DNA from 3 places in the Congregibacter litoralis KT71 genome. Region 3 is predicted to be linked to each of the others. Evidence: predicted binding sites of a transcription regulator. Region 3 holds the regulator's gene; each other region holds the start of a gene.
What was found. Region 3 encodes LexA, which represses DNA repair genes until DNA is damaged. Its sites were predicted from a motif close to ACTGTNTNTANANACAGT; they were not measured.
Positions count from the first base shown of each region.

Region 1 (10,539 bases), 1.5 Mb from region 3:
GGCGGACAGGGTGGATTAGGCGATGTGGTGCTTCACCCGGACTTTGCGGAGAACGGCATGGTCTATCTCAGCTACGCCGAGGCAGGCGTTGCCGGTACACGCGGTGCGGCAGTGGCCCGCGGTGTTCTTGATGCATCCGGCCGTCGCCCCGCTTTGAAAGATGTCGAGGTTATCTGGCGCCAGTATCCCAAGCTTCTGGGCTTTGGCCACTACAGCCACCGCATGTTGTTTGATGATGAAGGGTATCTGTGGATCTCTTCCGGTGATCGCCAGAAGTTCACGACATCCCAGGATATGCAGTCCAATTCCGGCAAGCTGCTGCGTCTCCACGACGACGGGTCCGTACCCGAGGATAACCCCTTCGTCGATTACTATTCCGAAAACCCCCGCGTCGGCCGCGGTGGTGTTTATCCGCAAATCTGGTCCCTGGGGCACCGGAATCTTCTGGGGCTGGCTCTGGATCTGGAGGGGCGTCTCTGGGAGATCGAGATGGGCCCTGCGGGGGGCGACGAGCTGAATCTTATTGAGCGCGGTGCAAATTACGGCTATCCGGAAGTCTCCAATGGCGATCACTATGATGGCCGTAAGATGCCCGATCATGACACCTGGCCGGAGTTTAATGAGCCGGCGCTGTGGTGGACCCCCGTGATTTCTCCCGGCGACATGCTTATCTATCGTGGCAAGGCGTTTGATGCCTGGCGAGGCGATGCCATCATTGCGGGCCTGTCTTCCCGCGCCATTATTCGCGTGGAGTTGGGCGATGATGGTTCCGCCGAAGAGGTGGAGCGTTTTGACATGGGCGCCCGTATCCGCAGTGTTCAGGAGTCGGCCGACGGCAGCATCTGGGTGCTGGAGGATGATTACGGCGATAGCAAGGGCCGGCTTTTGCGTCTGACGCCTTAATCCTGATTGTTTCGGGCATTAGCCCCTGTGATGCTTATGGCGGTGCTGTTGTGATGGAAAAAGTTAGGTGCCTGTTAGTCTGTGTGATGATGCTGATGGCCGTAGCATCCCAGGCCGAGACGGAGCTCCGGTCGGGTTTCATTGACGTTGAGGGCGGTCCCCTTTGGTACGAGATTGCCAATGGTGATGCTGGCAGTGGAGACGCGGTGCCTTTAGTCACCCTCCATGGAGGTCCCGGCGGCACTTCCTGTGGTCTGCAGCTGTTGTACCCCCTGTCAGATGAGCGTCCCGTCATTCGCTATGACCAACTCGGCACCGGGCGCTCGGGTCGTCCCCGGGATGCGAGCCTTTGGAATCGCGACCGCTTTGTTGAGGCGCTGCACACCCTGCGGAGGGAGCTTGGTCTTGAGCGCATGCATCTTCAGGGGCACAGCTGGGGCGGAGCGCTCGCTGCTTATTATGTCCTCGAGAAAGGCACGGAAGGCATCGTGTCTCTGACCCTGTCCTCGCCGCTCATCAGCACGCCCCTGTGGATTCGCGATGCCAATGCCCTGCGCGCCACCCTGGATGCCGAGGTGCAGGCGGTACTGGACAAGCATGAGGCGGAGGGAACGACGGATCATCCCGACTATGCCGAGGCGACGGAGGTTTTCTACGCTGCGTTTGTGCGGCGCGGCGAAACCAAAGAGGAGGTCGATTGCCCCGGCGCGCCATGGAACTCGGTGATCTATAACCAGATGTGGGGCCCCACGGAATTTTATGCCACCGGCAGTCTTCAGGATTTTGACCTGACAAGCCGCCTCGGGACCATTGATGTGCCGACGCTATTTGTCACCGGTGAGTTTGATGAGGCGCGACCCGCAACGGTGAAAGGCTTTGCGGATGCCGTGCCCGGCGCGCGTTTCGAGGTGATCCCAGGTGTGGGACACAGCTCCATAAGCCGCGAGCCGGCCCTTTACCGCGACCTGCTGCGCAGCTTTATGCGCGAGGCTGAAGAAGCCCGCTAAGTTTTTACTGTCTTCTAGCTGCCTTTCAGCTGCCTTTCAGCTGCTTTCCGTCGGCGCCTTGCAGGTGCTGAATCCCAGCATGGCATAGGGTGGGCACCAGCCGCTCAAGCCCGTGGCCACGGGAATCAGTCCCAGCCAGGCCCAGGGTGTCTGCGGACCGATAAAGGCGAGGCTGACAATGGCTGCACCGCCAAGGACGCGAACGGCTCGTTCAATAGGATGGATGTTGGTTTTCATGGGGCCTCCTGATGTTACTTCTTTCAGCTAATGTTGCCTCTCCCGAGTGTAGACCAATTGCAGCTTTCAGGTATATGAGCAACACCGTCTCAATGAAAATCCCTCGACCGGGTTTCCAGGTTCCCCAGGGCATCGCTGTGATCAAACAATGCCCCGGCCACGATATGCGTGACGCCATCGCGTTTTTGTAGCGTGCCTTTAACCAGCAGCAGATGGCCCTTCATGAGCGCCTCCCGAAAATTCTCCTGCACCTTGGGCCAGACCACCACATTGTTATTACCGGTTTCGTCCTCCAGGGTGAGAAAGAGCACCCCCGAGGCGGTGCCCGGGCGCTGGCGGCAGGTCACGAGTCCGGCGATGCGCACAAAGCGGCCATCGTCCATGAGCTCAAGGTCCCGCTGGCATTTGCATTGATTAAATGGCGTTTCGCTGCGGAGCAGGGCAAGAGGGTGGGCCCGAAGGGTGACGCCGGTGCTGCGATAATCAGCAATGACAGATTCGGCGACGGCGGGCTCCGGCAAGCTGATCTCGTCACTGGGTGAAGGGCCTGCTGTATAGTGTTCATGAGCCAACAGCGGTCGCTCCGGCTCCAGGGCCATGACCTGCCAGCGTGCCTGATGGCGGTGTCCACTGAGACTGGACAGGGCATCGGCATCAACCAGGGCTTCCATATCCTTACGATTGAGGGCGGCGCGTTTGCGTAAATCCGCGATTTGCCGATAGGGCGTGTCTCTGCGCGCCATGCTGATACGCCGGGCAGCATCCCTGGATAATCCTTTAATTAGCCGCAGGCCAAGCCGTATGGGCGCGCGGGTGCCTTGCTGCCCGTCATCCAGGAGTTGATGATCCCAGTCGCTGTGATTCACATCCGGGGGTAGGGCGACGACATCGTGACGCCGGGCATCCTGAATCAGTTGTGAAGGACTGTAAAAACCCATGGGCTGACTGTTCAGCAGTCCGACGTAAAAGGCGCTGGGGTGGTGGCATTTAAGCCAGGAGGAGACATAGGCCAGCAGGGCGAAGCTCGCCGAGTGCGACTCAGGAAAACCATAGCCTCCAAAGCCCTTGATCTGGTCAAAGAGCCGGCGCGCGTAGTCTTCGCTATAACCACGACGGAGCATGCCCTCCGTAAGTTTCTTCTCAAAGGTCAGTAGTTTGCTGTTGCGTCCCCAGTTGGTGATGGCGCGCCGCAACTGATCCGCCTCGCCGCCGCTGAAACCCGCAGCCACCATGGCCAGACGGATGACCTGCTCCTGAAATATGGGGACGCCGAGGGTGCGCTCCAGAACGCTTTTGACCGCTTCATCGGGGTAGCTGATATCTTCCAATCCCTGCCGCCGGCGCAGATAGGGGTGCACCATGTCGCCCTGAATGGGTCCGGGACGCACGATGGCGATTTCGATAACAAGATCGTAAAAGCACGCCGGCTTTAAGCGGGGCAGCATGCTCATCTGTGCCCGGGACTCGATCTGGAACACGCCGATGGAGTCGGCTTTTTGCAGCATTCGGTAAGTGGCGACGTCTTCGACGGGTATGTCCTGCAGCGTGCGGATGCGGGGATCGTAGCGGTTTACCAGAGCCAGGGATTTGCGGATTGCCGACAGCATGCCCAGGGCCAGCACATCGACCTTCAGCAGTCCCAGGGCTTCGATGTCGTCCTTGTCCCACTGGATGACCGTGCGGTCCGCCATGCTGGCATTCTCCACGGGCACGAGCTGGGAGATGGGGCCCCGGGATATGACAAAGCCTCCCACATGCTGGGAGAGATGCCGCGGAAAGCCCAATATCTCCTGTACCAGCTGATAGAAGAGCCGGGCGATATTGGGTTCGCCGTCGTCGTTGTCGGTTTGCAGACCGTGCTCGCTAAAGCGGGCTTCCAGGTCGCGCTGCTTATCCCACCAGGCCAGGGACTTGGCGAGGTCATCCACAAACAGAGGGTCCAGCCCCAGAGCCTTGCCTACGTCCCGCACGGCGCTGCGGGCGCGATAGGTGATGACGGTGGCCGCGAGAGCCGCCCGACGCCTGCTGTATTTTTCATAGATGTACTGAATAACTTCCTCGCGGCGTTCGTGTTCAAAATCCACGTCGATATCCGGGGGTTCGTCCCGCTCCCGGGAGATAAATCGCTCAAAAAGCAGAGAGACTTTTTCGGGTGAGACCTCGGTGATAAGCAGGCAGTAACACACCACGGAATTAGCCGCCGACCCCCGGCCCTGGCAGAGAATGCCGCGGCCCCGGGCAAAGCGGACAATGTCGTAGACGGTGAGAAAGTAGTACTCGTAATCCAGTTCGGCGATGAGTGCGAGCTCTTTTTCGATGCGCTCCCTGATGGCCGTGGGTGTCCCGTCAGGCCAGCGCTGGCTTGCCCCCTGCCAGGTCAGCTCCCGCAGATAATCCCGCGCGTTATGTCCATCGGGTACCACTTCTTTGGGGTACTCGTAGCGCAGCTCATCCAGGCTGAAATGGCAGCGCCTGAGGATGTTCAGTGTTTCTGTCAGCAGTTCGTTCGGATAGAAACGCTCAAGCTGTTTTACGCTGCGCAGATGCTGCTGGGCATTGGGCAATCGGCGGCGACCCAGGGCGGCCACGCTGCAGTTGTGGTGCAGGGCCGTCATGACATCGTGGAGGGGTTTGCGGGTTGCGCAGTGCATACGCACATCACCGCAGGCGACCAGGGGGAGCTGAAGATGGGTGGCGAGGGTTTGCAGCGCCCGGTAGCGGCGCAGCTCATCATTACCGAGAAGATAATGCACGCCGATCCAGACCCGCTCCCGACAGAGGCGGGCCAGCTGCCTGCCATAGCCGCGGTTAGCGTCGCTGTCTTCCCTGGGTAGCCAGACGATGAGGCAGCGTTTGAGGTGAAAGATGACATCCCGAAGTGTGACCTCATATTCCCCTTTGGGGCTGCGCCGTCTGGCAAGGCTGATCAGTCCCGAGAGCTCGCCGTAGGCTGCCCGCGTGGGCGCAAGGGCAAGGAGCCGAATGCCCTCTGTTAGCGTGAATTCACTGCCGATAATAAGGGAAAGACCATGCTCCTTGGCGGCCACATGCGCTTTGACGACGCCTGCCAGAGAACACTCATCGGTGATGGCGATGCCGCTGTAGCCCTTTGCTGCGGCCTGCGCTACCAACTCTTCCGGGCGGGAAGCGCCGCGCAGGAAGCTGTAACATGACAGGCAATGGAGTTCGCAGTAGGGCATGGTTCGTAGCAGCTTGCTCGCTCGTGTTTAAGGAGGCAGTCAGGGGGCGGGTCGTGGCTCCTTGCTCCGTAATTTTTCGGCCGGCCAGTGTACTGTATATTTATACAGTATTTATAGTGCGCCTGAGTTCGTATGTCTAAGTTTCGCCACGGCTTGTGTGTCCCCGGGGGTTTTGACGCACAGGTCGGGATTACCGCAAGGGAGCTATTCGTCTGAAGGATCATGCTTTAAGCGCCTGCCGCCGCTGGATCGAGGAGGTCGTGGTGCAGTACAACCTGTGTCCCTTTGCGAGGCGCGAGCTAAATCGGGGTAGCGTGACCTTTACCCTCTGCGATGCGACCGATGAGGACGCACTGCTGCAGGCTTTGGTGAGGGAGCTTCAGCGGCTGGAGGATTGCCCGGAGATTGAGACCCTCTTTATCGTGCATCCGCAGGTGCTCGGTGATTTCTATCTTTTCAACGATTTTCTGGGTCGCTGTGATGCCCTGCTCAAGACCATGAAACTGGAAGGGATTTATCAGATCGCCAGTTTTCATCCCGACTATCAGTTTGCCGGTACCGCGGCCACTGACGCTGAGAATTACTCGAATCGCTCACCCTATCCAATGCTGCACTTGCTTCGGGAGGACAGCGTGGCGCGGGCCGTTGCCGGCCATCCCGATATCGACCGTGTGCCCGAGGACAACATCCGCACTCTCAATGATGTAGGCGCAGACAGACTTCGCGACCTGTGGGAGCGCTGTCGCCATGAGTAGTCCATCAAACTATGACGTCATCATTGTAGGTGGTGGCGCCAGTGGTCTCATGTGCGCCATCAGCGCGGGTTATCGTGGTCTGCGCGTGCTGGTGTTGGAGCAGGGCCCCAAGGTCGGATTAAAAATTCTGGTATCCGGCGGGGGGCGTTGCAACTTCACCAACGTTTTTGCCGATCCCCGGGAGCATTATCTGTCGCAGAATCCCAATTTCTGTATCTCTGCCATGAAGCGATTTTCGCCGGCGGATTTTATTCAGATGGTGGAGACTGCCGGCATCGACTATCACGAAAAAAAGCTGGGGCAGCTGTTTTGTGATCATAGTGCCAAGGACATTGTCGCGATGCTTTTGGAGCAGTGTTCCTATGCGGGCGTTGAGATTCGCCTGCGCCAGGCGGTGCAATCCATCAGCCCAAAGGAGTCTCAGAGTTTTGTGGTGGCCACTGACGAGCGGCAATACCGCGGGACCAAGGTGGTTATTGCCGCAGGTGGTTTATCCATGCCAAAGATTGCCAGCGATCTGGCCTTTCGCACGGCAAAAGAGCTGGGGTTGAAACTGAACCCGCCACGAGCCGCTCTGGTGCCCCTCACCTGGAACTCCAGTGACAAATCCCGATACGGATCGCTGTCGGGTATATCCACGGAGGTGATTGCAAGCTGCCAGGGGCATAGCTTTCGAGAGAACCTATTGTTTACCCATAGAGGCCTGAGCGGCCCCGCCATCCTGCAGATATCGTCCTTCTGGCGCGAGGGTCTGACGGTGGATATCAACCTCCTCCCTGATTGTGACGCCGGCGCATGGTTGCTTGATGCGCGGGAGAGGAATCCTCAGCAGCGGCTGATGACGGTGCTCAAGACACAGCTCCCCAACCGTCTGGTCGATCTGATGTTCGGCACCTGGTTTGATGACCAGAAGATCGGCAGCTTTTCGCCGCCGGAGCTCAGGGCCATCGGCGAGCGTTTGAACGACTGGTCCTTTATGCCCGGTGGCAGTGAGGGCTATCGCACCGCCGAGGTTACGCTGGGTGGTATCGATACAGACGAAGTGTCCTCAAAAACCTTTGAGCTGAAACGTGTGCCCGGCATGTTCGCTATCGGTGAGGCCCTGGACGTCACCGGTTGGCTGGGTGGCTACAATTTTCAATGGGCCTGGGCATCGGGATGGTGTTGTGGTCAGCATCTTTGAAGGCGCCCCTTAAGCTGTGCTGATCGCGCTGTGGTATGTATACCGCCATCGCTTGACGGAAATCTTGTGACGACCTAGCTTGCGGCTTTTTTAATTGTTCCTACGAAGAATTGTCGAGAGCGCTCACTATGCACACACACCAGTTGGAGAAATGGACCCATGATCATGTGTTTGGTCAGGATCAGCAGCGCGAGGGTGAAAAGCGCACGCTCCTGATCGTTTTGCTGACGGCAGCCATGATGGTGGTGGAAATCAGCACCGGCCTGATCTCCGGATCAATGGCGCTGTTAGCCGATGGGCTTCACATGGCGTCACACACGGTCGCGTTGGGTATCTCGGTTTTTGCTTACGTGATATCCCGGCGGCTGGCGTCGGATCGGCGCTTTGCTTTTGGGGTCGGCAAGATCAACAGCCTCGCAGGATTTGCCAGCGCAATTTTACTCCTGGGTTTTGCCTTGACCATGGTCATAGAGAGCACGGGTCGACTGATAGATCCTGTGGCTATCGTGTTTGATCAGGCGATCATGGTTGCGACGATCGGGCTTGTCGTAAACGGTTTCAGCGCCTGGGTATTACTGTCAACGCCCCATGAGCACGGTCATTCTCACGACCACACGCACACGCACACGCACGACCACGCCCATGAAAAAGGGCATGATCACAATTTACGCGGTGCCTATCTTCATGTGCTGGCGGATGCCCTGACCTCCATTTTGGCGATCGTAGCTTTGCTCGCCGGCAAATACATGGGGGCGTCCTGGCTCGATCCGCTCATGGGTATCGTGGGGGCAGCGTTAGTTACCCGTTGGTCTTTCGGTCTTATCCGCGAGGCCAGTAAGGTTTTGCTCGATAGTCAGGCGGATGACCGCAAAGTGAACGTGTTGCGCGCAGCCATTGAGCACGGCAGCTCTGATCGCGTGACAGATCTTCACCTGTGGAGCATTGGTCATGGGATCTTCGCCGCAGAGATTGCCATCGTCAGTGATGAACCCCGATCACCAGAGCACTACAAATCTCTGATCCCGGCCCAGATGGAAATCGTGCATGCAACGGTTGAAGTACACCGATGTCTTGACCACTGAGTCAGCGCGTCGCGAGACATAGTTCTTCGGCGCAGTTGCTTACCCGTGCCATCGGTAGGAGTTTCCTGCACTGGATCAGGCGTTATAGAGTGTAAACGCCCCCACGGCTATGAAGCCGAAGCCGGCAACATAGTGAAGATAGCGCTCATTAATGTACGCGCCGACCAGAGACCCGGCCAACACCCCTATGGCTGAACACGCCACCAGTGCAAGGGACGCGGCCGCGAAGACCAACCACTTGCTGGCTTTATCGTCGGCCGCGAAGAGCATCGTTGCCAGTTGAGTTTTATCGCCAAGTTCCGCAAGGAATATTGCGACGAATACGGTACCGAAAACTTTCCAATCCATTGTTATCGACTCGCCTTTGGTAGATGTCGGAGTTCACCTTCACCTGCCATCTAAGTCAAGGAACCAGTTGTTGAAAGGCTGCTTTTGATCCATGATCACTGATCGCTTTTTGGTTTCGGGAAGCCGGCTTTAACCTTCACGCCATGGACATGTCGCAGTGCTTCAAACCGAAGCTGCGGCCGTCGTACCACGACAGCGCAGTTTCACGAATTTGGGATGCTTTATGAGGACATATTTCGGGAGTTCGCCTCGGCTAAAAAGCGTAGTAACAACAAAATTTGATGCACTGCCCGCCGGTCGAAAGGTTTAAAGATGGACTCAGGTCTTTCAGGTTTTTTTCTCAGCCTGTCGCTCATCGTTGCGATTGGTGCTCAAAATGCCTTTGTACTTAAGCAGGGTCTAAAAAAACATTACGTATTCTGGGTTTGCTTAGTCTGCGCCCTGTCCGATGCGGTGCTTATTTTCGCGGGAATTGCCGGATACGGCGCCGCCATAGCGGCCTATCCTGAGATTGAGACTGCCGCTCGCTATGGTGGTGCGCTCTTTCTGGCGATCTATGGGGGCAAGAGCTTTTACTCGGCGTTTGGCACCAGTCATGCCCTCGAACCCGAGGGCGAGATTCCGGCGGCACTGTGGAAGACCCTACTCACCTGTCTGGCTTTTACCTGGCTGAATCCCCATGTTTATCTGGATACCGTGGTGCTGTTGGGCGCTGTGTCAGTGCAATACGAGGACGCAGCACGAGTGCAATTCGGGATAGGCGCGATCACGGCGTCATTTGTGTTCTTTTTTAGTCTGGGTTTCGGGGCCCGATTTCTCGGACCGCTTTTTCAGCGACCCATCGCCTGGAAAATCCTGGACGGGCTCATCGGCCTGCTGATGCTTTTTATCGCCGTATCGCTGGTACTTGCTTAGTCGGGCTCGTGGCCCAAATAACATCGCCATAGCACTACCAGCTTTATAAGGCGACACGCTTCAATTGGGCTATGCTAGCGAGTGCATGCTTGAGAGCGGGTTTAGAAAGAGTATGAAAACTGAAGAAACGCGACAGCTTGTGCAGCATTGGCTCTCCCTGGCGGGGAGCGGAAACGTGGAGGGTGCCATGGCTCTTTTTGCCGAGGATGCCGTGTGGACCAACATTGGTTCAACGAAATTTTCTGGCGACTTCGTGGGTCTCAAAGCGATCACGGAGGATCTTCTTGCCCCGCTTTTTGGTGCTTTGGAGGATGGCATTCACTCCGAGGTGGAATCGGTGATTGCCGATGGTGAGCAGGCCGTTGTTCTGAGCCGCGGAGCAGCTCGCACCAGGTCCGGTGTTGAGTACAACAACAGCTATGCTCAGGTGTTTACGGTGCGCGGAGGGAAGATTGTCAGCGTCCGCGAATATATGGATACAGCGCTGATAGATCGCGTGTTCGCTTGAGGCTGAGCAGTTTTAGCTGCGACGCGACTCTAGGTTCACTCAGTTCAACAATTTACAACGCCGTCGCTGCAAAGGTATTGCAGCTTTCCAGGGAGCCTCTTTCCAGCCCTACGGTAAACCAGCGCAGGCGTTGCTCGGCGCTTCCGTGAGTAAAGGAGTCCGGCGTCACGCGACCCTGAGCCTGGCGCTGCAGGGTGTCATCGCCAATGGCTGTCGCGGCGGCGAGGGCTTCCTCAATATCACCGCTCTCAAGAATTTGTCGCGCCTCGTCCGCTTTATGAGCCCAGAGGCCCGCAAAGCAATCGGCCTGTAACTCCTGCCGGACGCTGAGGCGATTCGCCTCAACTTCGGTGGCACTTTGGCGCGCCGCCTGATTGCGGGCACTGATCCCCAACAGCGTC
Region 1 is NZ_CM002299.1:3,784,789-3,795,327, reverse strand. It holds gene KT71_RS17225 (PQQ-dependent sugar dehydrogenase) at 1-903, shown strand, start outside; gene KT71_RS17220 (proline iminopeptidase-family hydrolase) at 957-1,910, shown strand; gene KT71_RS17215 (YgaP family membrane protein) at 1,947-2,147, opposite strand; gene KT71_RS17210 (error-prone DNA polymerase) at 2,237-5,347, opposite strand; gene KT71_RS17205 (DUF1415 domain-containing protein) at 5,554-6,102, shown strand; gene KT71_RS17200 (BaiN/RdsA family NAD(P)/FAD-dependent oxidoreductase) at 6,095-7,285, shown strand; gene dmeF (CDF family Co(II)/Ni(II) efflux transporter DmeF) at 7,414-8,367, shown strand; gene KT71_RS17190 (TMEM165/GDT1 family protein) at 8,443-8,715, opposite strand; gene KT71_RS17185 (LysE/ArgO family amino acid transporter) at 9,028-9,630, shown strand; gene KT71_RS17180 (nuclear transport factor 2 family protein) at 9,743-10,138, shown strand; gene ypfJ (KPN_02809 family neutral zinc metallopeptidase) at 10,191-10,539, opposite strand, start outside.
Region 1: KT71_RS17210 (error-prone DNA polymerase) is a predicted target of LexA. The motif match lies at 5,439-5,456, and genes of this name have one in related genera.

Region 2 (10,539 bases), 1.6 Mb from region 3:
ACATGTCGTCGAGTTGTGATTTAGCCTTTGTACACAGTGCTTTGAGCTGTTTGTCAGGGAACCGTGTCAGGGAAAATCATGGCTTGTATGCCCAGGTCATTAAATGGAGAAACGCGACGTTTTTTCTGACAACGCTCCTGCTCTGGTCTTCGGACCGGGGTGTGTGGAGGACGGCGACGGCTTTGGCCGTGGCTGTTTTTACCGCGCATGCTCAGGCATCTGGACCCCGGCAGAAAACCGTCGCGCTATGAAACATAAAACCCCAAACCGTAAGGAAGGTTTATCATCATGGCGACACGCAAAGCAGCAGCAAAGAAAGCTCCGGCCAAGAAAAAAGCAGTAGCCAAAAAGGCACCTGCCAAAAAAGCCGCAGCCCCCGTCAAGAAGCCAGCACCCGCACTCAAAGAGAAAATGACCAAGACCCAGGTCATGGCCAGCATTGCTGAGAGCACAGGTCTGACCAAGAAGCAGGTCGGCGATGTGATGACTGAGCTGGAAACACTCATTGAGCGCAGCATCAAGAAGCGTGCGGTAGGCGAATTCACGCTGCCGGGTCTTATGAAGATCACGACGGTCAAGAAGCCTGCGGTCAAGGCTCGCAAGGGAATCAACCCCTTCACCGGCGAAGAGACTATGTTCAAGGCGAAGCCAGCGAGCGTTGCGGTAAAAGTTCGCCCATTGAAGAAAATGAAGGAGTTTGCCCAGTCCTGATATCGGGAATGGGTTAAGGCCGGATGAGCGCCTCCTCGGAGGCGCTTATCTTTGTGCGGGGAGTTGCAGGTAGTGCAAGTTCCTCGCAGCAAGTTCCTCGCAGGTAGTGCAGGTCTAGCGAAAGTCCCGCGCAGGAATGCTGGCGCGGTCTTGCAAGAACGGCCTTTTAGTAAGAACTACCGGGTCTGTGCGACGTCAATTCGACGTCGGGCGGGCCTTTCGCTCCCCCGTCTGCCGGTTTCAGGGTCGACGTATTTCCATTGGTTCGCTTCGCGAGCTGAGGTAGAATCCGCGCCGCTTTTTAAAATGCCTGTCGCCTGCGCGCTTGTGCAGAAAAAGGTCTCGACGGCCCCATGCATCGGCGACATGCCCTTGTATAGGAAGGATTTACTGCCATGCCCATATACGAATATCAGTGCACTGAGTGCGGTGAGCTCCACGAAGCTCTGCGTAAAATCAGTGATCCCCCGCTTACCGATTGCCCGGCCTGTGGCAAGGCATCCCTGCGTAAAAAGGTCTCTGCCGCAGCCTTCAGGCTTGCAGGCAGCGGCTGGTACGAGACGGACTTCAAGAGCGGTAACAAGAAAAATCTCGCTGGTGACAGTGCTGATACGGGTGCCAAAGACGCCGGCAGCAAAGAGAGTTCCAAAAAAGATACCGCTCCCGGTAAGCCTGCGAAGGCGTCCTCCGGTGGCGATAGCTCCGCCGCTTGATTATTGCTCCGACGACGCAATAAGCACGCAATTTAACCCCGAATTTATCTCCGAAAATAGGAACCACCATGCGCAGCCATAACTGCGGCCTTCTTAGAAGCGCTGATATCGATGAAACCGTCACCCTCTGCGGTTGGGTGGACCGACGCCGAGACCACGGCGGCGTTATTTTTCTCGATCTGCGCGACCGGGACGGCATCGTCCAGGTGGTATTTGATCCTGACACCGAAGAGCATTTTGCGACCGCCGATCGCGTGCGCAGCGAGTATGTGCTCAAGGTCACGGGGCGGGTGCGTGCTCGAAGCGAAGCAACGGTCAATCCCAGCATGCCCACGGGTGAAATCGAGGTGCTGGGTAAAGAGATCGAGGTACTGAATACCGCCGCAACGCCGCCTTTTCAACTGGATGAGCACACCTCCGTGGGGGAAGAGGTTCGTCTGCGTTATCGCTACATGGATCTTCGCCGTCCCGAGATGCAGCAGCGTCTGCGCCTGCGGTCTGAAGTGACCGACGCTGTACGTCGTTTCCTCCATGGGGAGGGCTTTCTGGACATCGAAACGCCGATCCTCACGCGGGCGACCCCCGAGGGCGCACGGGATTACCTCGTGCCCAGTCGAACCCATCCGGGGCAGTTCTTTGCTTTGCCCCAGTCGCCACAGCTTTTTAAGCAGCTGCTCATGGTCTCGGGCTTTGATCGGTACTACCAGATTGCCAAGTGTTTCCGCGATGAGGATCTTCGCGCAGACCGCCAGCCGGAATTCACCCAGATCGATATTGAAACCTCGTTTATGGACGAGGCGGGGATCATGGAGATTACCGAGCGCATGGTGCGGGGACTCTTCAAGGCAGTGCTGGACGTGGACTTGCCCGACTTCCCCCATATGACCTGGGCGGAGGCCATGGAGCGTTTCGGTTCCGACAAGCCCGATCTGCGCATTCCCCTGGAACTGGTCTCCGTGGATGATCTGATGCAGCAGGTGGATTTCAAGGTTTTCCGCGGCCCTGCCGATGACCCCCTCGGTCGCGTGGCGGCGCTGAAGGTGCCCGGCGGCGCGTCAATCTCCCGCAAAGAAATTGACGATTACACCCGCTACGTAGGCAACTACGGCGCCCGGGGTCTCGCCTGGATCAAAGTGAACGATCTTGCTGCGGGCGTGGAGGGGCTGCAGTCACCGATTCTTAAGTTTATGCCCGAAGATGTTGTGGCCTCCATGATGGAACGCCTCGGCGTCGCCAATGGGGATATTGTTTTCTTTGGTGCGGACCGCGCCGGAATCGTCAACGAAGCCCTGGGTGCGCTGCGCATCAAGGTGGGTAGCGATCAGGGGCTGGTCGGGGATGGCTGGGCCCCGCTGTGGGTTGTCGATTTCCCCATGTTTGAAGACGATGGCGATGGTGGCTGGACGCCCCTTCACCACCCCTTTACCGCACCGGCCTGCGACCTGGCGACCCTGCGGGAGCATCCCGGTGAGGCTCTCTCCCGGGCCTACGATATGGTGCTCAACGGCACCGAGCTTGGCGGGGGCAGCGTGCGTATTCACAACCTCGAAACCCAGGAAGCGGTATTCGATATCCTGGGCATCGACCCCGAGGAAGCGCGGGAGAAGTTCGGCTTTCTCCTCGATGCTCTCAAGTATGGGGCGCCACCCCATGGCGGACTGGCCTTTGGTCTGGACCGCATCGTGATGCTCATGAGCGGCGCGGCATCGATTCGCGACGTGATTGCCTTTCCCAAAACCCAAACTGCTGCCTGCGTCATGACCGAGGCACCGGGCACCGTGGGTGCGGCGCAACTTCGGGAGCTGCATATCCGTTTGCGGGAGCAGGAAAAGAAGACCGGGGATAGCTGAGTCCTGCGCGAGGGGGCTCACTGCCCGCGCAGCAACAGCTGCGCATAGGAAAATAAGGGAGGATTGCTGATGGCTGGACATAGTAAGTGGGCCAATATCAAGCATCGCAAAGCGGCTCAGGATGCCAAGCGCGGAAAGATGTTTACCAAGCTCATCCGGGAGCTTGTGGTGGCGGCGAAGCAGGGCGGGCCTCTCCCCGAGGACAATCCCCGGTTACGCGCTGCCGTGGACAAGGCTCTGGGCTCCAACATGACCCGCGACACCATTGATCGTGCCATCGCGCGCGGCGCGGGGAACAACGAAGCGGATGATGTCGAGGAACTGACCTACGAAGGTTACGCCCCCGGAGGCGTTGCGGTGCTGGTCGAGGTCATGACGGACAACCGCAACCGCACCGTAGCCGAAGTGCGTCATGCCTTCAGCAAGCGCGGCGGCAACCTGGGCACGGATGGATCCGTTGCCTACCTCTTTGAGCGTAAGGGGCAGATCAGCTTTGCACCGGGAACCGATGAAGAGCAGGTCATGGAAGCGGCTCTGGAAGCCGGCGCTGAAGATGTAGAAGCAGCGGATGATGGCTCCATCGAAGTAACCACGGCCTGGGAGGATCTCTCAGCGGTAAAAACCACGCTGGAAGCATCCGGACTGGAGCCCGCGGAGAGCGAAGTCACCATGATTGCCTCTACCACGGTACCCGTGGACGCCAGCGGCGCTGAAACCGTGATGGGACTCATCGACGCCCTGGAAGAGCTGGATGATGTGCAGAACGTCTATTCCAATGTGGATATCCCCGATGAAGTCCTTGAGGCGATGTCCTGAGGGACTCCCCCGGACTTTGCTTTTGAGCTGCGTTTAGCACTGAAGCCGCTGGAAACCCTGTATATTTATACATATCATGGTGATCGGGCACAGCGACCGGTTGGGCGCACGGCATGGCAATAATTCTTGGCATTGATCCCGGGTCCCAGAAAACGGGCTTTGGCATCATCAGTACCCTCAACGGTAAAAACAGCTATATCACCAGCGGCGTTATCCGGCTGCCGAAAGGGGCCTTGCCCGAGCGTCTGCGAATTATTGCTGAGAGTGTTGCGGAACTGGTGGAGCTCCACGGGCCCACGGAGTTGTCTGTGGAGCAGGTTTTTCTGGCCAAGAGTGCCGATGCGGCGTTGAAGCTGGGTCAGGCCCGGGGGGCTGCGATCGTGCCCTGTGTGTTGAGGGGGCTGGAGGTCAGCGAGTACTCCGCACGGCAAATCAAACAATCCGTGGTGGGCACGGGAGCCGCAGATAAAGCCCAGGTCCAGCATATGGTGAAGGCGCTGCTAAAACTTCCTGGAGCCCCTCAGGAGGATGCTGCGGACGCTCTGGCGGCGGCCCTGTGCCACGCCCACACCCGGGAGGGATTGGTGCGTGTGGTCGGTGCCACAGCTATTCGCCGCGGGCGCCTGCGCTAGTCCGGGCCGTCGCACCGCCGTTGTAGACAGCTCACAGTCATCCAGACAAAGTCGGCCAGACAAAGTCATCCAGACAAAGTCAGCCAGATAAAAGAGGACGCAAGCGTTGATCGGTCGAATATCAGGAACCTTGTTGCAGAAGCAGCCGCCAGAGATTCTGGTAGACGTGGGCGGTGTCGGCTACGAGCTGCAGGTGCCCATGACCACGCTGTTTCAGCTACCCGCGCTGGGGGAGGTGGTGACACTCCTCACGCATCATGCGGTGCGCGAAGATGCGCAGACGCTCTACGGTTTTGTCAGCGCCCGGGACCGGGAGTTGTTCCGGCATTTAATCAAGGTGAATGGCGTCGGCCCGAAACTGGCCCTGACCATTCTGTCGGGTATGGACGGCGAACGCTTTGCGCGGGCCGTCCACGACGATGATCTCAGCGCTCTCGTGGCGCTTCCGGGCGTCGGTAAAAAAACCGCCGAGCGGCTCCTCATTGAAATGCGTGATCGCGTCTCCGGCTGGCTGGAACCCGGGCCCGGGGAGTCCGCGAATCTCGGACAGGCAGGACCAAGCTCCGATAAACTGGGCGATGCCGAGGGCGCCCTGGTGGCCTTGGGCTACAAACCCGCAGAGGCGGCGCGATTGGTGGCTCGGGTGGATAACGATGACATCTCCGACAGCGAAGAATTGATACGCTTGGCGCTGCGATCAACGGTTCGCGGCCAATAAATCACAGCAGGCAGGGCAGCATTTTTCATGATTGAGACAGACCGCCTTATTGCGCCGGAGCCCGTGGGCACCGTGGAGGACGCCCAGGACCGTGCGGTGCGCCCCAAGTCCCTGGGAGAGTACATCGGCCAGCCTGTGGCCCGGGAGCAGATGGAGATCTTTCTCGCCGCGGCCAAGGGCCGGGAAGAGCCCCTGGACCACACCCTTATTTTCGGGCCTCCCGGCCTCGGCAAGACCACCCTGGCCAGCATCATTGCCAATGAGATGGGCGTGTCCCTGAAGACAACCTCGGGTCCCGTGCTGGAAAAAGCCGGTGATATCGCAGCTCTCATGACCAATCTTGAGCCCGGCGATGTTCTGTTTATCGATGAGATTCATCGCCTGAGCCCCTTTGTGGAGGAGATTCTCTATCCGGCTATGGAGGATTATCAGCTGGACATCATGATCGGCGAGGGTCCCGCCGCCCGGTCCATCAAGTTGGATTTACCGCCCTTTACCCTCGTAGGAGCGACCACGCGCGCGGGCCTCCTGACATCGCCCCTGCGGGATCGCTTTGGCATTGTGCAACGACTGGAGTTTTACGGGGTGGAGGATCTCGCCGTGATTGTGGCGCGGTCCGCTCGAATCCTCGAGATTCCCATGGATGACGACGGGGCCCGGGAGATTGCCCGGCGCTCCCGGGGCACGCCGCGTATCGCCAACCGACTCCTCCGTCGGGTTCGGGACTATGCTGAAGTCAAAGGCGACGGCATGGTCAACGCCGACATCGCCGATCGCGCCCTGGATCTGCTGAGTGTCGATGCCAAGGGTTTTGATCATCTGGACCGGCGCCTGCTCCTGGCGATGATCGAGAAATTTGATGGCGGCCCCGTGGGCGTCGACAGTCTTGCCGCTGCTATCTCCGAAGAGCGAGGCACCATCGAAGACGTGCTCGAACCTTTTCTGATTCAGCAGGGCTATATGATCAGAACGCCCCGGGGGCGCATGGTGACGCGCCTTGCCTACCAGCATTTTGGTGTGCCCATGCCGGGAGACGAGCGGTCGGCTGGCCAGCCCGGCGACGGTCAGGGCTCTCTGCCCCTCGGGCCGGGTGAATAAGTCGCCATGGGTGATGCGAGGGAATTTTCCCTGCCCCTTCGGGTCTACATCGAAGACACGGATGCGGGCGGCATTGTCTATTACGTGAATTATCTCAAGTACATCGAGCGGGCCCGCACGGAGTTTATGCGCTCCCTGGGCATGGACCGGGCGGCTATTTTCAATAACGAGCTGATGTTTGTGGTGAGCGATGTGTCCGTCAGCTATCGGCAACCCGCGATGCTTGATGACGAGTTGGAAGCCACCGCGGCTCTCACTGCCGTGGGCGGCGCTTCCCTGAAGCTGCGTCAGTGCGTGCGCCGGGGGACGGACCTCATTGCCGAGGCGGCGGTATCCCTGGCCTGCGTGAGCCCCGAAACCCTGGCGCCCCGTCGCATCCCCAAAGCGATGCTTGCTACACTGCGCGCCGCGCGCGATCCCCACAACCCTCACGGAGAATGACTTGGACGAACTAAGCCTGGTGGACCTGGTCATGGATGCCGGGGTTACCGTAAAACTGGTTATGGCCCTGCTCATGGCCGCATCGGTGACCTCCTGGTACATGATTTTTCAGCGCTTCTTTTATTTCCGCAGCGCCGGGGAAGAGATGCTGGATTTTGAGGAGCACTTCTGGTCCGGTGTCGACCTTGCACAGCTGTATCGCGAGGGCAATGAGCGCGCGGCAGACGGCGAAATCATCATCGGTGTGGAGGGCGTGTTCCGAGCGGGTTTTAAGGAGTTTTCCCGTCTCGCCCAGCAGTCCGATATGGACGCCGAGGCCATGCTTGAGGGTGCCCGCCGGGCCATGCGTGTCGCCATGCTCCGGGAGGAGGAGCGTCTTGAGAAGCATCTCCCGTTTCTGGCCACCGTGGGCTCCACCAGCCCCTACGTGGGCCTCTTTGGCACCGTCTGGGGGATTATGAATTCCTTCCGCGGGCTGGCCAATACCTCCCAGGCAACCCTGGCCACCGTGGCGCCGGGTATCTCCGAGGCCCTGGTGGCCACCGCCATGGGGCTCTTTGCCGCGATTCCTGCGGTCATGGCCTACAACCGCTTTGCCTCGAAAGTCGATGTCTATGGCAAGCGCTACGACACATTTGTTGATGAATTCTCCAGCATCCTGGGCCGTCAGGCCTATGCGCTGAAATCCCGGCAGCGGGAGAGCAGGCAGTAATGCGCCGACGTGCCCGCTTTCGGCCCATGGCCGAGATCAACGTCGTCCCCTATATCGACGTGATGCTCGTGCTCCTGATCATATTCATGGTCACGGCGCCCATGCTCATGCAGGGCGTAAAGGTGGATCTTCCTCAGGCGAAAACTGAGCCGGTAGACAACCAGGATTCCGAGCCCCTTATTGTGTCTATTAATGCCCAGGGACAGCTGTTTATGAACGTCGGTGGTCAGGAAGATCAGGTCTTGTCCCTGGCCACGGTGCAGCAGCGGGTGGGGGCTGTCATCCGTCGCAGCCCCGACAAGCCGGTGCTCGTATGGGGTGACAAGGCCGTGGCCTATGGCGAAGTCGTAGGACTGATGGCGGCGCTTCAGGAAGCCGGTGCACCGGGTGTGGGGCTGGTTACGGAGGACCCGCGGTGAACCGGGACTGGTACAGTCTTGGCCAGCTCACCCTCCTGCCCGTTGCCGGCACCCTGGCTCTGCATTTACTGGTGCTCGCGGCGATCCTGCTGCGCTTTCAGCCCGACAGCGATCCGCGAACCATCGAGGCGAGGGTGTTGCCGCCGACGGCGATTAACGCCACCCTCATCGACGCTTCCTCTTTGAAGCCCAAAAAGCAGGTTCGCAAGCCTGCGCCAAAGCCCGTGGCAAAACCCGCAGCAAAAACAGCGCCGAAACCCGCCAATAAGACCCCGACAAAAACCGCTGCCGCCAGCAGCCCGCCCCCCAAGGCGGCGTCCAAGCCCGCGGTGAGCAAGAAGCCCGCGCCCGCACCGAAAGTTGAAGAGAAGCGCATTAGCGCCGAGGAGCTCGCAGCGATCAGTCGACGAGAACTCGCGGCGGCCATGGCGGCAGAAGACAGCTCCCAGGTGGCCGTGACCGCCGAAGAAATGTCCACGAGCTATGCGGCACTTATCCGCGACACCGTGGTGAATTACTGGAGCCGTCCCCCCAGTGCCCGCAACGGCATGGAGGCGCTTCTGGCCATCCAGTTGGTGCCCACGGGGGAGATTGTTTCTGTGAATGTACTGCGCTCCAGCGGCAGCGTTGCCTTTGACCGTTCCGCCATCAACGCGGTAGAAAAGGCCGGGAGTTTCCCCGAGCTCAAGAACCTGCCCGGCCGGGAATTCGAAAAGACCTTTCGTCGCTTCCAACTTTTGTTCAGACCCGAGGATTTGCGCTACTGATGTTCCGATCTCTGTTTTTTCTGCTGTTACTGCTGCCGGGCATGGCCAATGCCCAGCTGGTTATCGAAATCACCCAGGGGGTCGATGACCCCACGCCGGTGGCGGTGGTGCCCTTTGCCTGGGAGGGTGCGGGCACTGCGCCAGCCGATATGGCGGAAGTCGTGCAGGAGGATTTTGAGCGTAGCGGACAGTTTTCCCCCGTGGCCCGCGCGGACATGCTCGGCTTCCCCAGCCGGGAGGAAGAGGTGTTTTATCGTGACTGGCGGGCCATCGCCAGCGAGTACGTGTTGATCGGACGGGCCAGGGGAGAGGGCGATGGGCTCTCTCTCAGCTACGAGCTCTATGATGTGTTGCGTCAGACCCGCATTGCCGAGGGAACGGTGACGGGGCCCGTGGGAGAGGCGCGTATGCTCGCGCACCGGGTGTCGGATGCCGTCTATGAAAAGCTGACGGGGATTCCCGGTGCCTTTGCCACCCGCCTGATCTACGTCTCGGTGACGCGAAACCCCACGGGTAAAGACTATTACCGACTGACCCTGGCCGACTCCGATGGTGCCCGGCCCATCGTGCTCCTGGAGTCCCGGGAACCCATTATGTCTCCCAGCTGGTCTCCCGATGGCAAGCAGGTGGCCTATGTCTCCTTCGAGACGGGGCGTCCGGCGATTTTTCGCCAGGTTCTGGCGAGCGGCGAGCGGGAGCAGCTGACGAATTTTCGGGGCCTGAACAGCTCCCCGGCGTGGTCACCCGATGGAAACTCCATGGCCATGGTGCTTTCCAAGGATGGTAGTCCGGACATCTATCTCATGGATATGGCCAGTCGCCGTCTGACCCGGGTCACCCGGCACTACGCCATTGATACGGAGCCCAGCTGGATGCCCGATGGGCGTTCCTTCCTGTTTACCTCGGATCGTGGCGGACGCCCGCAGATCTACCGCTATGATCTGCGTAGCGGTCTGACGGAGCGAGTCACCTTTGAGGGGAGCTACAATGCCCGGGCGCGGGTTGCCCAGGACGGGCGCAACGTGGTGCTGGTGCACCAGCGTGAGGGGGAGTATCAGATCGCTATTCACGACCTGGTGACAAATCGCCTGCAGGTGCTCACAAATACGGATCTTGACGAAAGTCCAAGTATCGCACCCAATGGTTCCATGGTATTGTACGCTACCAAATACGGCGACCGTGGCATTCTGTCCGCAGTCTCGGTGGATGGCGGCGTGAAGTTCCGTTTGCCCGCTCGTAGCGGCGATGTCCGTGAGCCGGCCTGGTCGCCGTATATGCAATTCTAAAAGACGCAGTTTTAAACATCATTTTTGAAGGAAGCACGTCATGAAGCAAATTCCCGTTGCCGGCAAGGCGCTAACACTGCTGTTCGCTGCGATGTTCCTCGTGGCATGTTCAGGCACCTCCACCAAGGAAGAAGAGGCTGCTGCCGCTGCGGCTGCCGCAGCTGCTGCTGAGCAAGCCGCCGCCGCTGACGCCGCCCGCGAAGCTGAGCGTCAGGCCCAGGCCGCCGCCGCGGAAGCTCAGCGTCAGATGGAGCAGGCTGCGATGGCCGCCGGCACCGTCTTTTACTTTGAGTTTGACAGCGCAACATTGACGCCTGCGGCTCAGGCTGCGGTAGATGCGCATATTGCTCTGCTCAAAACCAACGATCGCAGCGTA
Region 2 is NZ_CM002299.1:3,918,389-3,928,927, reverse strand. It holds gene KT71_RS17815 (HU family DNA-binding protein) at 289-711, shown strand; gene KT71_RS17810 (FmdB family zinc ribbon protein) at 1,107-1,424, shown strand; gene aspS (aspartate--tRNA ligase) at 1,493-3,274, shown strand; gene KT71_RS17800 (YebC/PmpR family DNA-binding transcriptional regulator) at 3,344-4,090, shown strand; gene ruvC (crossover junction endodeoxyribonuclease RuvC) at 4,204-4,722, shown strand; gene ruvA (Holliday junction branch migration protein RuvA) at 4,829-5,440, shown strand; gene ruvB (Holliday junction branch migration DNA helicase RuvB) at 5,468-6,538, shown strand; gene ybgC (tol-pal system-associated acyl-CoA thioesterase) at 6,545-6,979, shown strand; gene tolQ (protein TolQ) at 6,981-7,691, shown strand; gene tolR (protein TolR) at 7,691-8,110, shown strand; gene tolA (cell envelope integrity protein TolA) at 8,107-8,877, shown strand; gene tolB (Tol-Pal system beta propeller repeat protein TolB) at 8,877-10,163, shown strand; gene pal (peptidoglycan-associated lipoprotein Pal) at 10,204-10,539, shown strand, end outside.
Region 2: ruvC (crossover junction endodeoxyribonuclease RuvC) is a predicted target of LexA. The motif match lies at 4,147-4,164, and genes of this name have one in related genera.

Region 3 (10,539 bases):
GCAGTACCGCCTCCCTGTGTATTGCAGAGCTAGCTGCCGAAGAGCGATTGCTCGTGGCGTTTACGGAAGATACGGCGCAGGCGCAGATGCTCGCCCGGGAATTGCCGTTTTTTCTACCCGAAGACTGTGAAATTCTCCAGCTACCGGATTGGGAGACCCTGCCCTACGACAACTTCTCCCCCCACCAGGATATCGTGTCCGAGCGCCTGAGGACGCTGCATCGACTACCGGATACCCATCGCGGCGTGCTGCTCCTCCCCATCGCGGCGCTCATGCAGAGACTACCCCCCCGCCATTACATTGAAGGAAACAGCCTTCTGCTGGAGGAAGGCCAGTCCCTGGATATCGAGGCCCTGCGTGCTGCGCTCTCCAAAAGTGGCTACCGCGCCGTGGATACAGTCTATGAGCACGGAGAGTTTGCGGTGCGCGGATCCCTCATGGACATTTACCCCATGGGCAGCAAGCTCCCCCTACGCATCGATCTTCTCGACGATGAAATTGACAGTCTGCGCAGCTTTGACCCCGAAACCCAGCGCACCATTGAAAAACTTCCCCGTGTGGATTTGCTCCCGGCCCGGGAATTCCCCCTGGACAAGCCGGGCATACAGGCATTCCAGCAGCGCTGGTACGCGCGCTTTGACGTGGACCACGATCAATGTCCCGTGTTCACCGAGCTGAGTGATGGTCGTGCACCCGGAGGAGCCGAGTACTACCTTCCTCTGTTCTTTGACGCCTGTGAGTCCCTTCTGGATTACCTGCCGGAGAACGCGGCGCTTCTTACCCTGGGAGACCACTACAGCGCCGCATCACGATTCTGGGAGGAAGCAAGCCGTCGGTTTACGGACTACGGTGTCGATCCCCGCCGACCACTTCTGTCTCCCGGTGAGCTGTTCATGCCGGTGGAAGAGCTTTTTCAGGTACTGAAACGACACGCGGTACTGGAGTTGCGCCCCAGCGCCGAGGCGCCGGCGCACATTGCAGCCAACACCGAACCGCCGCCTCAACTGCTTGATGGAGAAAACGAGAGCGGCCTGGCCACCCGGCTACAGACCTTGCTCAAGGATCACAGCGGTCCGGTCTTACTGTGCGCAGAAACCGAGGGGCGGCGGGAAATCCTTCTGGAGTCTCTGGGCAAACCGCCGCAGGAAGTCGCCAACTGGCATGACTTCATAAGCTCCGGCGCGGATTTCGCCCTCGCCGTAGCGCCCATCGACCGCGGCATCAATCTCGGGCCCACGGCGCCGATGCTCATAACGGAAACCCAGCTTTTCGGTGAGCGGGTTGCCCAGCGCCGCCGGCGACGAGGCCGGGATGCCCTCGACCCCGAAGCCATCTTCCGTGATCTCAATGAGCTCCGGGAAGGCTCTCCCGTCGTTCACGCGGAGCACGGTATCGGACGCTACATGGGCCTGACCCATCTGGAAGTGGACGGAGCCGACGCGGAGTTTTTAACCCTCGAATATGCGGATCAATCCAAACTCTATGTGCCCGTCTCCTCGTTGCAGCTCATCAGTCGCTACGCCGGTAGCGATCCCGAGCACGCACCCCTGCATCGCCTGGGGTCTGAACAATGGGAGAAAGCCCAGCGTAAAGCGCGGGAAAAAGCCAACGACGTGGCGGCCCAGCTTCTGGAGGTCTATGCCCGGCGCGAAGCCCGGGAAGGTGTACAGTTCACAAGCCCCGAAGAGGACTATGCAAAGTTTGCCGCGGGCTTCCCCTTTGAGGAAACCCCCGATCAGGCTGCGGCCATTGATGCCGTGGAAGCCGATATGTGCGGTACAGGTGTGATGGACCGCCTGGTCTGTGGCGACGTGGGTTTTGGCAAAACCGAAGTCGCCATGCGCGCGGCGTTTATCGCTACGGCAAACGCCCGCCAGGTAGCCGTGCTGGTTCCCACCACCCTCCTCGCCCAGCAGCACTACAACTCGTTTAGAGATCGCTTTGCCAACTGGCCCGTGAAGATCGAAGTGATTTCACGTTTTCGCGCTGCTTCGGATACGCGGGAGATTGCCAAGCGCCTGGAGTCCGGCGATGTGGATATTCTCATTGGTACACACAAGCTCATCCAGAGCGATATCAAGTTCGCCGATCTGGGCCTCCTGATTATCGATGAGGAGCATCGCTTCGGTGTCCGTCAGAAAGACAGCATCAAAGCGCTCCGCGCCGAGGTAGATATTCTTACGCTTACAGCTACACCGATTCCACGGACGCTGAACATGGCCCTGGGCGGCATGCGTGACCTGTCCATCATCGCTACACCGCCGGCGCGCAGGCTCTCAATCAAGACCTTTGTCAGGGAGCATGATCACGGCCTCATCAAGGAAGCGGTGCTAAGGGAGTCCCTGCGCGGTGGACAGGTGTTTTACGTGCACAATGAAGTACGCACCATCGAGCAATGCGCCCAGGGTTTGAAGGAGCTGCTCCCGGACCTTTCCGTCGCCGTAGCCCACGGACAGATGCATGAAACCCAGCTGGAGCGGGTAATGTCGGATTTCTATCACCAGCGACACCATATTCTCGTGTGTTCAACGATTATCGAAACGGGCATTGATATACCCAATGCCAATACCATCATCATTGATCGGGCCGATAAATTTGGTCTGGCGCAACTGCACCAGCTCCGGGGTCGCGTGGGGCGTTCTCACCACCAGGCCTATGCCTATCTCCTGTGCCCCCCGGCGTCAGCCATGACCACGGATGCCAGCAAACGCCTGGAGGCCATCGAGGCCGCGGGCGACCTGGGCGCGGGTTATCAGCTGGCAACCCATGATCTGGAAATTAGGGGCGCCGGTGAGCTTCTTGGGGATGAACAGAGTGGTCAGATCCAGAGCGTGGGTTTTGCCATGTATTCCCAGCTCCTTCGCCAGGCCGTGGAGGCGCTGAGGCGGGGTGACATTCCCGATGTCGATGCGCCCCTGCAGGCGACCACGGAGGTCAAACTCCACAGTCCGGCGCTCATTCCCGACGACTATCTTCCGGATCCAAATATGCGCCTCATACTCTACAAGCGCATCGCAGCCTGCGAAAATGACGCGGCGCTTCGGGAAATGCAGGTAGAGATGATTGATCGCTTCGGATTATTGCCGCCACAGGTAAAGGGACTATTCATCACCAGCTCCCTTCGGCTGCTGGCCCAGCGCTGTGGCATCAAAGCCCTGGAGCTTGGCGAGAGCGGCGGACATATCGACTTTACGGATGACACCAACGTTGATCCCCTTCAGCTCGTTACCCTGGTTCAGGAGCAGCCCCTTAGCTATCGCCTGGCGGGCCCCACGCGGCTGCGCATTGAGCGACCTCTACCGGATATCAAGGAGCGGGAAGCCCTCGCCCGGGAATTATTACAGCGGCTCGCCGGGGAGGTACTGGATGAAGCTGCCTGATCATTGCATCGCTCCTCGCGCACTCCTCGCAGCGCTTGCCCTGTCTGGCGTCACTGCAGCGGCGGAGATTCCCGAGGATCTGGCAGACAACTGGTACCGCACCGAGGTGTTAATCTTTGTGCGGGAAGACGCCGAAAGCCTGGGTGCCGAACAGTGGGCCCCCCTCCCGGTCCTTGAGTATCCCCAGCGCTACCGTTTTTTGCTGGATCCGGCCCATGGCCGATCGACGGCAGATGGAGAGTCTGGCCTTCGAGAGTCAAATCGATGCCCGGGGGCAACAATCCCTCTCTGTGCCCGCACCCATCGAGGAGTTACTCGACCATTCCCGGCCCGACGCGCTTACGGTGCCCCTGCAGGACCCGGAGGGGGCGCTTGATGAGCTGTTTCCCGCGGACGACGATAGCGTTGATACCCCTGCCAACGCGGGGGCCCTGTCCCAACGCAGCAATGAGCCAATGGCGAGCGCCACCGGTCCTGATGAAGCCCTCATTGACCCCAACAATCCCGTCCTTGATCCCAACGAACCCGGCGTGGATCTCACAAGCCCGATACTCAGCCTGCCCTATGAGCTTCTGGACGAAGAAAACCTCGAATTCCGGGCTCAAGCCCGGAGCCTGCGCCGCCGTGGGCAGCGCGTGATGTTTCACGGAAGCTGGTGGGCCATGCTTGATGACCAGGCGGAAACCCCTGCCCTCATCGTGGATCGCTCGGGCGATATGGACAGCACGGACTGGCCGGCGCTTCAGGGCAGCCTGCAGATTTATCGCTCCCGCTACCTGCACATCGTGCTCGATCTGTGGCTCAACACCCTGGGGGACTATTTGCCCGACGGTTGGCAGATAACGGCGCCGCCTCTCGCCCCGCAGTCTTTAACCGCGAAAACACTCCGGGGTACTCCCATTAACCCCTGGGCGCCAGCGCAGGATCCTGAGGTTGTTACTGAGGGTGTCACTGAGGTTTTCCCTGAGAACGTTGCTGAGGACGTTGCTCAGGGCATGGACCTGTCACAAAACGCACTATCGTCTCGGGACCAGAGACCTGAGGAATCCCCGGCGGAAGCAGCGAGTACAGAGCCTCTCTATCCCTGGCACCACGCCATCGTCCATCGCCAGACGCGGCGGATGCGCTCCGGCGAAGTGCACTATCTCGACCACCCGGTGATTGGCGTTATCGTGAAAATCACGCCCGTGAGCGAAGACGCCTTACCCCTGCGATCGCCAGAGATTCGCACCTTTCGCGAGCGCCATGCCCTGCCCGTAGACGTGTTGCCACCACCCGATGACACGCCGACCGCAGAGGGAAGCTAGGCCGACGCCTCGAGAAAGGCCCTGAGCAAAGCCCCAAAGAGCAGGGTCTCCCCACGCAAGGTTTCCCGTATTGCGTCCATGGAGATGGAAGCATCGCCCAAACCCGCCGCGGCATTGACCACCATGCATATCGCTGCATAGGGGAGCCCCAGTTCTCTCGCCAGAGACGCTTCGGGCATTCCTGTCATTCCCAGCAAATCACAGCCATCTCCTGAGAACCGCGTCACCTCGGCGGCAGTTTCCAGTCTCGGCCCCTGAACCACACCAAGCACCGCAGCATCGACGTACGGCACCTCGGCAGCGCGCGCAGCGCAAAGAACCTCCTCCCGGAGGCCGGCATCGTAGGGATGGGTAAAGTCCACATGCTGGAGAACACCACTGCTGCCGTCATCAAAGCTGTGCTCCCGGCCCCAGGTGTAGTCGATAAGCTGGTGGGGAATCACGAGCTTGCCGGCGGTCATTGAAGAGGCAATGGCCCCCACGGCGTTGGCCGCGAGAATGCGCTTGACGCCGAGCTCGTGGAGGGCCCACAGATTGGCGCGATAATTGACCCGGTGGGGTGGGATCGGACGCCCGCCTCCCCCATGCCGGTGGAGAAAAAAGACCTTCCTGCCAGCCAGCACGCCCTCCTCGATCGCCATGGAAGGCTGGCCGTAGGGCGTATCAACCGCATGGGACGCCGTCACCCGTAATCCGGACAGGGTATCCAGCCCCGTGCCCCCAATCAGTCCCAGACTCATGGGGAAATCGTCTCGCCGGGGTTCTGCATGTGCAGAGTGCGCGTGGGGAAAGCGATGTCAGCGCCATGCTCGTGCACAATTTCCAGAACTTTCATCAAAACATCCTGTTTGACGCCGTGGTACTCCACCCAATTGGTGGTGCGGGTAAAGCAGTAAAGAAAACAGTCGAGAGACGAGCCGCCAAAGGATTCGAAATTCACGATGATGGTTTGCCCCGTATCAATGTCAGGGTGATTGTTGACCATGTCCCGGATGGCATCGATGACCGGACCCAGGCTTCGACTGTCGCCATAGCGCAGACCAAACTTCTCGTAGATGCGACGATTCTGCATGCGAGAGGGGTTTTCTATGATGATCTGACTGAAAACCGCATTGGGAACATAGATCGGACGTTTATCGAAAGTGCGAATCTGCGTCACTCGCCAACCTATTTCCTCTACGGTGCCCTCCAGGGAGCGGTCCGGCGAACGCACCCAGTCACCAATGGTGAAGGGCCGGTCCATATAGATCCCCAGACCGCCAAAAAAATTAGCGAGGAGATCCTTGGCGGCAAAGCCCACGGCGATGCCTCCGATGCCACCAAAGGCTAACAAGCCGGAGACAGACACGCCCAGGGTTTGCAACAACATCAGCGCCGTGACCAGCCAAAGAGCCACCCGGAGTAATCGCGCCGTGGATCGCACCGTCGCCTTATCAACGGAGGCGCCATCGGAGAACTTTGCAACGATAACCTGCTCCTCAACATTAGCGATGAGGCGATGAAGAAACCAGGGGACCAGCAATACCAGGGACGCATTGAGCGCGGTGAGTGCAACGGTTCTGATAGATGCCAGGCTGGGCAACAGTGCAAACAGCAACGTCAGGAGCAGCAACCACCAGGCCAGTTTGGCAGGGGAAACAAGCGCGAGGACCAACGCATCGTCCCACTGCTGCTCTGACTCCTCGGCAAAACGATGGAGGCGGCGGAAAAGCGCACCGATGATCCATTGACCCACGAGCGCAATCAGCAGCAGACCACCGACCGCCACCCAGACCCAGGGCAGATTCAGACTGTTAGCAATATGCGCAAAGGCTACGGCGAGCTGTGATTCCATGAAAATCCCAATCGGCTTTTAGACTGTTTAAGAATGTAGAAATCGCCCCTAAGGCGGCGAAAGTATAACAGCGCCACCATAAGCTCAGACGCTTTCTAGAGCGCAAACGCCAAGTGATTGAATAGTCTCGCTTCCTTGATTTTCGGGGCCCAGACGACGCGGTCTACGCCTTTTCTTTGCATCGGAGACCGCACTGGCATATCCGGGGAGAGCTGATAGTTTTAAAGGGTAATCAAGGAGGATCTCCATGAGTCATTTCGTTCCAAAGCTCGGCCACTGGTATCAGGATTGCGAGAACGGCCAGCTGTTTGAAATCGTATCCCTGGACATGGAAGACGCAAACGTTCAGGTACAGTATCTCGATGGTGAGCTGGCGGATTTTGACCTCGATGTCTGGGCCGAACTCCACTTGCGTCCCGCCGCGGCCCCCGAGGACTGGCGCTCGGCTTTTGAGCTTGATGATGCCGATGCACCGGACCCCGACGGCCCCATGCATCCGCTGGAGTGGGGAAATCCTCTGTCAGCTATCGAGCCGGACACAGTTCTCGCCCTGGACGACAGTTAAGCGCCTCGCTCGAGCAAGGGACCCACGGGGTCTCCTGCCCTGACAAACGCCCGGCGATGCAAGATAAACACGTGTCGCTTTCTGACTGAGAGCGGCTTGCCTCCCACTACATACTGTATATAATCACAGGCACTGTACATATTCACAGGTGCCCCATGCTTAAGCTTACCGCCCGTCAGGAACAGGTTCTGGACGTTATTCGGCGCCACATAGGCGCCACCGGCATGCCGCCCACCCGGGCGGATATTGCGAAAGAGCTGGGCTTCAAGTCGGCGAATGCCGCTGAGGAGCATCTGAAAGCCCTTGCCCGCAAAGGCGCAATTGAAATTGTTCCCGGTGCTTCACGGGGTATCCGTCTTCCCGAGGACGCGGGTTTACCCATCGTGGGCAAGGTAGCCGCAGGAGAGCCCATTCTCGCTGCGGAGAACGTCGAAGACCACTGTGCCGTAGACCCCTCCATGTTCCATCCCCCCGCAGACTACCTGTTGAGGGTCGAAGGCGACAGCATGATCAACGTGGGTATCCACGACGGCGACCTCCTGGCGGTGCACAGCACGCCCGTGGCTGATAACGGCGCAATTGTCGTAGCGAGAATTGACGATGAAGTCACGGTCAAGCGGCTCAAGCGTGGGCGAGACAAGCGACACCTCCAGCTGTTACCGGAAAACGACCACCTCTCCCCCATTACCGTCGACCTGGCGGACACTAACTTCGCCATCGAAGGCCTGAGCGTGGGTATTATTCGCCGGACTCTGTAGCGTCACGGCTGTTTATGGGACGAGGCTGTTTATCGATTGCGGCTCTGGTCCGCGGCTATGGTCCGCGGCTATGGTCCGCGGCTATGGTCCGCGGCTCTGGTCCGCGGCTCTGGTCCGCGGCTCTGGTCCGCGACAATGGTCCGCGAGGATTAGTCGCGGTGTAAGCCGCAGCTATCCTTAGCCGCTGCCGCCAGCCCTTTTCCGCGGCCCCTGCGTAAATCAGTGCAGGATTCGGGGGGCCGTTTGTGTCGGCTCGGTCTCAACCTCGACGTCCGTCTGCTCCGCCACCTGCGCGGCAGCCTGAATACCGGCCTGAATCATGGCTTTCGCCACTTCCAGTCCCTGATCCATGATGTACATTCGGGTTTCGTCGGAGAAACTGATGGTCACGAGGGGCTCGCTATCGTCATCAGCACGTTGTAGAACTATGTCGCCATCACCGAGATCCACGATCTCGAGCAAAGATGTAGGCACGCAGTAACCTCTATTTGAGAGTTGCATGGCAATGGTAGCAGCCCTGATCCCCCCCTAACAAGCGAGCCTGCCGGGAGCCGTTGGGTCAACACTCGGACAGGGAGTCGTCCATGCGCGCCATAATCGCCGCAAGGGCATCAGCCCAGGTTACAACCACCGGGTAGCCCAGAGGCTCACGATCACTGACCAGGAGGCCGCCCCTGGCCGCCGCTCCTCCGTGGGGAAAAGAGGCCGAAGCCTCAACTTCATCAGCCAGCATCTGCGCCAGCCAGCCGCCCTTCTCCAGCTGGGCGAATTCCGCTATTTCAGGACTGAGCGCTTTACCGGGATCTGGCGCTGGCAGTTCATCGGTACTTTGGGGCCTTGGCAGCCTCGTGGAGTCCTCGATCCCCGCCAGAGAGAGCAGAAACCAACCATAGGCGGTCCTAAGCTGCTCACGACTGGCGGGAAGAAAGGCATCAATCAGGGCTGCATCGCTGTGGCGCCCGTCTCCTCGCATGCGCTCCCAGGCCTCCAGGAGTATACGAGCGCGATACAGGGCCCGGTTAGCCTCCCCACGGGTTCGCGCCACGGCTCAGGCGTCCTTGCCTGCCTGGACTTTCGTTTTTGCTTTGGCTCTTGCTTTTGTTTTGGCCTTGGCCTTTGCCTTGGCTTTGGTTTTAGGCTTGCGCTTCGGCGCTTCCTGGATCTGCCAGCGGCCACCATCGTAAAAGGCTTTCCACCCCGTGGCCTTACCGTCTTCCTCGGTCATCACATACTGTTCTTTCGTCTTGCGACTGTAGCGGATCTGCGCGGGATTGCCGCTGTCATCCTCCGTAGGCGCATCGAATAGAAAAGTGTATTTTGGATCAATCTCTTCCTTGTGAGGCAGCAGTTCTTTTACCAGGGGGGCACGGGTTTCCCGGTGTTTGGGAAACTGGCTCGCCGCGAGAAACAGGCCCGCGGCGCCATCGCGCAGCACATAATGGTCTTCCACCTTTTCGCAAATGAGCTCAGGCATTTGCACGGGGTCCATTTTCGGCGGTGCCGGCTCGCCACTGCGCAGAAGCTTCCGGGTGTTTTTGCAATCGCTATTGGTGCAGCCGAAGTATTTACCGAAGCGTCCGGTCTTGAGCTGCATTTCGTTGCCGCACTTATCGCATTCCAGGGTCGGCCCGTCATAGCCCTTGATTTTGTATTTGCCCAATTCCACTTCGAAGCCTGAGCAATCGGGGTTGTTACCGCAGACATGCAGCTTGCGCTCTTCGTCGATGAGATAACTGTCCATTGCCGCATTGCAGATCTGGCAGCGGTGCTTACTGCGCAGCAGGCGGGACTCGGCCTCATCGTCGGCATCGGCATCGATGACCTCGTCGCCGGGAATGAGGTTGACCGTTTCTTTACAGCGCTCCTTGGGCGGCAAGGCGTAGCCGGAGCATCCCAGAAAAACGCCGGTGCTTGCGGTGCGAATCTGCATGGGGCGTCCGCAGGCCTTGCAGGGAATGTCCGTCATGGTCGGCGCGTTGGCCTGCATACCATCGGGCTCGGGAAGCTCTGCCGTCTCTACCCGCTCCTTAAACTCGGCGTAGAAATCATCCAGCAGTTGACGCCAATCCAGTTTTCCATCCGCGACGGAGTCGAGATGCTCTTCCATACCCGCGGTAAATCCATAGTCCAGGAGATCGCTAAAGCTGCTCTCCAGTCGATCCGTGACAATCTCGCCCATTTTCTCCGCATAAAAACGCCTGTTTTCGAGGCGCACGTAGCCGCGATCCTGGATGGTCGAGATAATTGATGCATAGGTTGAGGGTCGACCAATGCCGCGCTTTTCCAGCTCGCTCACGAGCTTGGCCTCGCCATAGCGTGATGGCGGTGCGGTGAAATGCTGCACCGGATCCAGTTTCAGCAAAGAGAGCTCGTCCCCTTTGGCGAGATCGGGCAAAACCGTATCTTCTGCCTTGCGACCCTGGGGTGGCTGCACCCGGGTGTAACCATCGAAGCGCACGATGCGGCCGCGGGTGGTCAGATGAAAATCACCCGCGCTCACGGTAATGGTTGTGGACGTGTACTCGGCCGCGGGCATCTGACCCGCCACAAACTGCCGCCAGATCAGCTCGTAGAGGCGCTCGGCGTCCCGCTCCATGTTTTGAAGATGCCCCTGGAGAACATTCACGTCCGATGGACGAATCGCTTCGTGGGCTTCCTGGGCATTGTCATTGGATGAATAACGCGCCGCCTGTTC
Region 3 is NZ_CM002299.1:2,269,312-2,279,850, forward strand. It holds gene mfd (transcription-repair coupling factor) at 1-3,380, shown strand, start outside; gene KT71_RS10460 (CsiV family protein) at 3,596-4,687, shown strand; gene KT71_RS10465 (S-methyl-5'-thioinosine phosphorylase) at 4,684-5,427, opposite strand; gene KT71_RS10470 (mechanosensitive ion channel family protein) at 5,424-6,521, opposite strand; gene KT71_RS10475 (DUF6763 family protein) at 6,769-7,086, shown strand; gene lexA (transcriptional repressor LexA) at 7,242-7,844, shown strand; gene KT71_RS10485 (hypothetical protein) at 8,064-8,318, opposite strand; gene KT71_RS10490 (hypothetical protein) at 8,404-8,889, opposite strand; gene topA (type I DNA topoisomerase) at 8,893-10,539, opposite strand, start outside.